Regions from separate parts of the Paenibacillus sp. EKM211P genome, predicted to be linked through region 2. Evidence: riboswitches for the same ligand, from Rfam matches in the RefSeq annotation. Region 2 holds a riboswitch; each other region holds the start of a gene.
The links. A riboswitch is a leader RNA that binds a small molecule or an ion and turns the genes downstream of it on or off. The one in region 2 is predicted to bind glycine.
Positions count from the first base shown of each region.

Region 1: it holds a riboswitch for glycine, as region 2 does, so the genes downstream of both, sdaAB (L-serine ammonia-lyase, iron-sulfur-dependent subunit beta) here and G9G57_RS23495 (alanine/glycine:cation symporter family protein) in region 2, are expected to answer to the same signal.
Region 3: it holds a riboswitch for glycine, as region 2 does, so the genes downstream of both, gcvT (glycine cleavage system aminomethyltransferase GcvT) here and G9G57_RS23495 (alanine/glycine:cation symporter family protein) in region 2, are expected to answer to the same signal.

Region 1 is NZ_JAAMNS010000021.1:77,474-79,740, reverse strand. Features, by position in the region: gene sdaAA (L-serine ammonia-lyase, iron-sulfur-dependent, subunit alpha) at 1-415, opposite strand, end outside; gene sdaAB (L-serine ammonia-lyase, iron-sulfur-dependent subunit beta) at 405-1,094, opposite strand; glycine riboswitch at 1,306-1,420, opposite strand; gene G9G57_RS23085 (DUF6359 domain-containing protein) at 1,635-2,267, shown strand, end outside.
Region 2 is NZ_JAAMNS010000022.1:76,827-79,093, forward strand. Features, by position in the region: gene G9G57_RS23495 (alanine/glycine:cation symporter family protein) at 1-909, opposite strand, end outside; glycine riboswitch at 1,068-1,162, opposite strand; glycine riboswitch at 1,174-1,258, opposite strand; gene G9G57_RS23500 (glycoside hydrolase family 1 protein) at 1,427-2,267, opposite strand, start outside.
Region 3 is NZ_JAAMNS010000002.1:577,005-579,271, reverse strand. Features, by position in the region: gene gcvPA (aminomethyl-transferring glycine dehydrogenase subunit GcvPA) at 1-116, opposite strand, end outside; gene gcvT (glycine cleavage system aminomethyltransferase GcvT) at 240-1,340, opposite strand; glycine riboswitch at 1,420-1,516, opposite strand; glycine riboswitch at 1,530-1,603, opposite strand; gene gcvH (glycine cleavage system protein GcvH) at 2,012-2,267, shown strand, end outside.

The DNA.
Region 1 (2,267 bases), on a different contig from region 2:
CATCATCCCAGCCGAATCGCTCCTGCGCACTAATGAACACACCGGGGATGACTCCACAAGAGCCAGCAGTGGGCGTAGCCACAATACGCCCCATGGATGCATTAACCTCCGACACGGATAGCGCATAAGCCATGGCGAGTGCAGAGGCGTCGCCGGAGCAGGTTTCCCCTGCCCGCAGATACTCGGCCAGACGCTTGCCATCACCGCCCGTTAATCCACTGCGGGATACGGTGTCTTGTGTCTGACCACGATGAACGGCCTCCTTCATGACTTCATAATAATCAGACATTTGGCGGAAGATTTCTTCTTCCGTTGTATTCGTCTCTTGTACCTGCTCTTGAATCATCAGGCGGCCAATCGTGGTGGATTCCTCCGCGCATATGGCGCTGATTTCATGCAGATGGCTAAATCGCATCAGATTCAGCTCCTTTTTTCAAATTAATCATTTTAATTTCGTACATATGTGGTAAGGATCGTAGTTTTGCGATCAGTTCAGCCGTAGGAGGACTGTCCGTTTCGATGGCGGTAAGTGCTTCTCCATCTCGGCCTTTGCGATCCACATGCATATAGGCAATGTTAATGTCGGCAGCGCCGAGTGCTGAAGTCACCGCACCTAATGTGCCGGGCTTATCCGAGTGAAGAAGCACCAACGTAGCCAGCTCCCCGGTCAGGTTGACTCGGAATTCGTTGAGCTGCTGGACATGGATGCTGCCGCCGCCGATGGAGGAGCCCAGCAGTGTGCGCTGATCCTCACCCTTCCACAGTTCAAAACGGACGGTATTTGGATGGGGCGCGGGTAGTCCGCTGACGGCAAACTCCACGGCCATTCCAGCCTGCTCCGCCCATTGCTCGGCATCTGGAATTCGGTGGTCGTCTGTATCGTAATTGAGCAGGCCTGCGATGAGTGCTAGGTCTGTACCGTGTCCTTTGTAGGTGTCGGCGAAGGAGCCGTACAGTGTCATGCGGGCACGGTCCGGCTGCATCCCGAGCCAGTGACGGGCAACGCGTGCAAGCCGCACCGCGCCTGCAGTGTGTGAACTGGAAGGTCCGGTCATGGCCGGACCGATAATGGAAAATACATCTTTGAAACGCATGGTGTGGCCCCCTGTATGTTCTAGTACCATAGTATATGGTATTTCCGCGTTTGTGCGCAGCTATGACGGTTCCTAATGCTGACGTACAATGTGAGCGCAAAAAAGGACAGGATAAGGAAGTTTCCCTTATCTCTGTCCTCGTTACCTGAGAGTTTCGTGCGGTGTACTTACCGCCTTACCCCTTGGGTGGCTTGCGCTCTCTCCAGAGTTGCGTCAGATGACGATACATGGACCTGAGAGATTATCCGCCAGCCGGGTGCTGACGTCTTGCTCCTTCGGTGCCGCCAGCGTGTAAGCCCCTGGACAGACTCTCCCGTCATCTTCATTCGCGTATACCGTTCTACATATCTTTCTTAGCGTAATGTATGCCGTGCTCGGTGTCAATCGCAGGTTTCAATTTTTACATAAACAGGCGAGTTTCCGATAAAAAAGATTAAAATTTACATAATTATGGATGAAATCAGGAAGGAATTAGAAGATTGACAGCTAATCTGATAGAGGACAAGTACATTTATGGAATTATAGGAGGGATATTGACGTATGGTAAAAGGCTTGCGGTTCACAGGTTCACGCTTGAAAGGGGTGCTGCATCTAGCAGCGATCGTATCGCTGTTGATTGGGATCCTCGTTCCATTCGGTCAGGTCAAGGCAGAGGGAGCATTGACAGTAGACGAAGCACTTCAGCGCCAAGGCAGTGGAGGTACAGTGACGGTGGAAGGCTACATCGTCGGACATGCTACCGGATCGAAAACAGCTAATTTTTCTGCTCCGTTTGCGAATGATTTTAACGTACTGATTGCCGACCAGGCCAATGAACGTAGCACGTCTAATCTATTGGATGTGCAGCTGACATCTGCGTACAGAGGGCAATTTGGGTTAACAGGTCATCCTGAACTGGTCGGCAGCAAAATTCGCGTGACAGGTACGCTTGGTGCCTACAATAATTTTGGTGGAGTAAAAAGTCCAAGCGCTGTGGAACTGGTGAGTGGAAGCGAGCCGGGGGAACCAGGTGAACCTGACGAACCTGAACCTGGCAACCCGGGTCAACCCGGTACTACACTGCCGGATGGAAAAGGCAAAAAGGTGCTGTTCGATAATACGCACGCACAGACGGCTGGTGCAGCAGATTGGGTCATTGAAGGCGCCTTCTCCGACTTTGCCAATGGATTACGT
Region 2 (2,267 bases):
CATGGATATTAGCCCTTGTTCTGCGGGCCATTTCGTCTTAGCTGCTGCTGCTGCGATTGGCGCACTTCCCAAACCAGCTTCATTTGCAAAGATCCCTCTGGCAACTCCGCTTCGCATCGCCAGCATAATCGTGGCTCCGGCAAATCCACCCGTCGCAGATGTTGTCGAGAAAGCCCCTTGTAATACTAGTGCGATCGCATGAGGAAGCTCTCCTGCAAACTTAATGAGTACGATTAAACAAACCACGATATAGAGCCCCGACATGAATGGAACAATCTTTGTGGATACCTTGGCGATACTTTTGAGTCCTCCAATCGTAACAACAGCCGTCAACACGGAAATAATGATTGCTGTAACTACTGTTGGCACGCCAAAGCTACTTTCCGTAGAAGAAACGATAGCCTTTACTTGCGGAAAAGTACCGATTCCAAATAGTGCTACAAGAATACCAGAAAAGGCAAACAACATCGCCAGCGGCTTGAAACGGCGGCCAAGCCCATTTTCAATATAATACATCGGTCCACCCGAAAATTGTCCGTTCCGGTCTTTAACACGGTATTTAACGGATAATAGCCCTTCCGCATATTTGGTTGCCATCCCGAAAAAAGCTGCAACCAGCATCCAGAATAATGAACCGGGCCCACCCAGTTTGATCGCTGTTGCGACACCGACGATACTTCCCGTACCTACAGTAGCTGCAAGTGCCGTACTCAATGCTCCAAAGCTACTGACATCCCCGCTGCCTTCGTCCGGCGCTTTACCAATTAGCTTGAGCGCTAAGGGCAATCGAATAATCTGAAGCATCTTCAGACGGATCGTTAGCCACAACCCAGTGCCCATGACGAGAATTAGAAGCGGCGCTCCCCACATCCAACTGTCAATCGTTTCTAACACATGTACCAAATTCATTTCAACCCGCTCCTTCAGCATAGTAGAAAACAAAAAAGAGTCAAATCTGTTGATTCGACTCTTGGAGAGGTTAAAGGCACGAAAAAATACAACCATCTTGTGCAGGATTTCACCTCTAAAAGCTTATAAAAAGCCTAGGGCTATCCCTGTCACAGGTTATTCGCGTCTCTGTCCTTTTGCCTGAGAGTTTAAGCAGATGTGATCTGCGGTGCACCTTCGGCGCCCAATTAAGGGTCTCTCCAGAGTTCTGTCCGTTTACGGTCCCTGCTCGTTGCTGTAAATCAGCCTAAGCACCTGAGAGTTTTGCCCCTTCGGTTGGAACTTTCATTCCATCTCCCGCAAACATCAACCAGACATATGAAATTTTTATTCATTATACAGAAAAATTTCAGCTTATTACAAGTGAAAAATTTGTGAAGCCCTCTGAAAGAATCAATAGAGTGTCTATACAAAAAGCGGGTACAGCAGATTGCATCCTGAGGATTTTCTCTGCTGTACCCGCCAAAACGATATGGAATTACAATTCTTCACCGTTGGTTGCTATCACATTTTTATACCAGTTAAATGAGTCCTTTTTGGAGCGTTGAAGCGTTCCGTTACCGTCATCATCCAGATCAACGTAAATAAATCCGTAGCGCTTGGACATTTCGGACGTAGACATGCTCACAAGGTCGATAGGTCCCCAACTGGTGTAACCAATCAGATCAACACCGTCAGCAATCGCTTCCTTCATTTGGGCAATATGCTGACGCAAGTAATCAATGCGATACGTGTCATGCACAGAGCCGTCTTCTTCTACCTTATCATACGCACCCAGGCCATTTTCCACGATGAACAGTGGCTTTTGATAGCGATCATAAAACGTATTCAGTGTAACACGCAGGCCGATCGGATCGATCTGCCATCCCCAGTCGGAAGACTGCAGATACGGATTTTTCACACCGCCTATCAGGTTCCCTGCTGCCTTTTCGCCTTCTGGCCCTGCCGATACGGTCAAGGTCATATAGTAACTAAATGAGATAAAATCGACCGTGTTATTTTTCAAAATTTCGGCATCGCCGGATTCTGTCTGGATCACAATATTATTTTCTTCAAAATAGCGGTTCATATAGTTGGGATATTCCCCACGAGCATGCACATCCGTAAAGAACAGGTTCATTTGATTTTCATGCTGTGCTTTCAGGATATCTTCTGGGTTACACGTATGTGGGTAGCTTTCAATGCGGGCCAGCATACAGCCGATCTGAGCGCCCGGAATGATCTCATGTCCCCGTTTGGTCGCCAATGCACTTGCTACAAATTGATGGTGCAATGCTTGATATATCGCTTGTTGCTTGTTTTCTACACGGTCAATAACC
Region 3 (2,267 bases), on a different contig from region 2:
TATCGAATTGCCTCTGGAATGTCACTGAATAAATCATCAATGGATGATACGCCCACCACACGCAGCATTTCGGTTTGATCTTGTTCGGTCATGGGGAGATAGCGATGCTGCTTCATAAGTCCTGGCTCCTTTCGAAAAGCAAAATTTAGATAGTAAATTAGCTAATACATAATCGTAGTTGGAAAATCCAGAATTTCGTATCTGACATGATCGCTTTTTTAGAGTGAAGAGGATTAAGATCAGCGTGACCGTTTATAAAAGGGGGCTGGGACCACTTCCGCACGCAGGCGTTTACCTCGAATTTCGACCTCTAACGGTGTAGATAGGGTGCTAAAACGACTGTCCACCAGGGCTAGCCCCAAATTACGCTTCAAGGTGGGCGATTGAGTCCCCGTTGTGACCTCACCAATGTGTTGGCCTTCCGCGAAGACTGGATAATGAGCGCGCGGGATACCGCGGTCAATCATTTCCAGCCCGATCAACTTGCGAGGAATTCCTTGTTCTTTCTGGTGTTGCAGTGCTTCTCTGCCGATAAAATCTCCTTTATTCAACTTGACGAAGAAACCTAAACCAGCCTCAAGCGGTGAAATGGTGGCAGATAACTCTTGTCCGTACAGCGGCAGCCGTGCCTCAAACCGCAGTGTATCGCGAGCACCAAGCCCAGCGGGAATTAGCCCATACGATTCACCGCAACGAAGCAAACCATTCCACACGGCGGGTGCTTCCTCAGCAGGTATATAAAATTCAAAACCGTCTTCCCCGGTATATCCGGTTCGGGAGACGAGTGCTTTTGCTCCGAACAATTGCACATTCTCATGGAATCGGAAAGATGCCAGATTCGTAATATCTGCATCTGTCACGGCTGCGGCAATATGTGCTGCTTCCGGTCCTTGTAATGCCAGCAATGCGATCGCATCAGACACATTCTCCAGATGAACCGATGCAGGTACGTGGCGCATGAGCCAATCCCAATCTTTGTCGATGTTGGAGGCATTCACAACGAGCATGTAGCGCTCTGGTCCTTTGCAGTATACAAGCAAGTCATCCACTACGCCTCCATCGGGGTAACACAGGAGTGAATATTGTGCCTGGCCCGGTTCCAACTGGCTGACATCATTCGTGGTTACCCATTGCAAAAAAGCCTCGGCTTCTTTGCCCTCAACCAAAAACTCGCCCATGTGCGAGACATCGAATAAACCCGCGCGTTGCCGGACGGCCTCATGCTCTTTTTGGATGCCGCTAAACTGAACGGGAAGCTCCCACCCGCCAAAGTCAATACAACGAACCCCGGGCTGCGTCCCGTAGGACGGAAATAATGGTGTTCTTCGCAAATTAGACATTTTTTCACTCCTATCCAGTGTAATCGGCTAAACAAAAAAGACAGGCTGAAAGAAACGTATAGACGGCAGTCCATACTCTTCTTTCAGCTCTGTCCTTGATACCAGAAAGTTACCCCGGTGTGAACCAGGTTTCCCCTTGGGTGATCCGCTCTAATCGCGAATGCTCTCCAGAGATGCGTCCGGCAGAGGTCCTTTTGCCTGAGAGATTCACCTGCAATGCAAGTTTACTCCTTCGGCGCTACCTTTTGGATCAACGGTAGGTTACCCGGTTTTGCAGGTAACAACTTGATCCGAGTTCGCGTGCACAACTGTCTCAGAAACGACAACAGCTATGCGAATCTTTTGGGTAGTCTCTCCCTCCGCGTTCATCCGCGTTTGCAGTTGTCGGGGTATTTCCAAAAGCATTTGCTATAACCCATTAATACGCAAATTCATTCAAAATGTCAATAAAAATGTCATATAAAACAATCCAAAAAACATTTAATGTATAAATAAGGATATGTAAGCGTTTGTTACAAGTTATCATTTTTTAATATTCTATGCTATATGAGATAACATGAAGTATTTTTGTTAGTATTATTGACATGAGTGTTCATGTTGTCATAATCTTAACCTGTCTAATACAGGTGATTAAAAGCATTTTATTCATGTGGAAGTGAGGCGAAAGCAGGATGAGTGAAGTGAAACGGGAACTTTGGTATACAGACGAACATGAGTGGGTTCAGCGCACAGCAGACGGGACGTTGCGGATCGGCATTACAGACTTTGCACAGCATCAACTGGGTGATATTGTTTTTGTGGAATTACCTGGGGCGGGAGCAACGATTGAACAGGGGGCAGAGATTGGTACAATTGAATCGGTGAAGACCGTATCCGACCTTTTTGCTCCGGTGGCGGGAACCGTATTGAAAGTAAATGAAGCTCTGG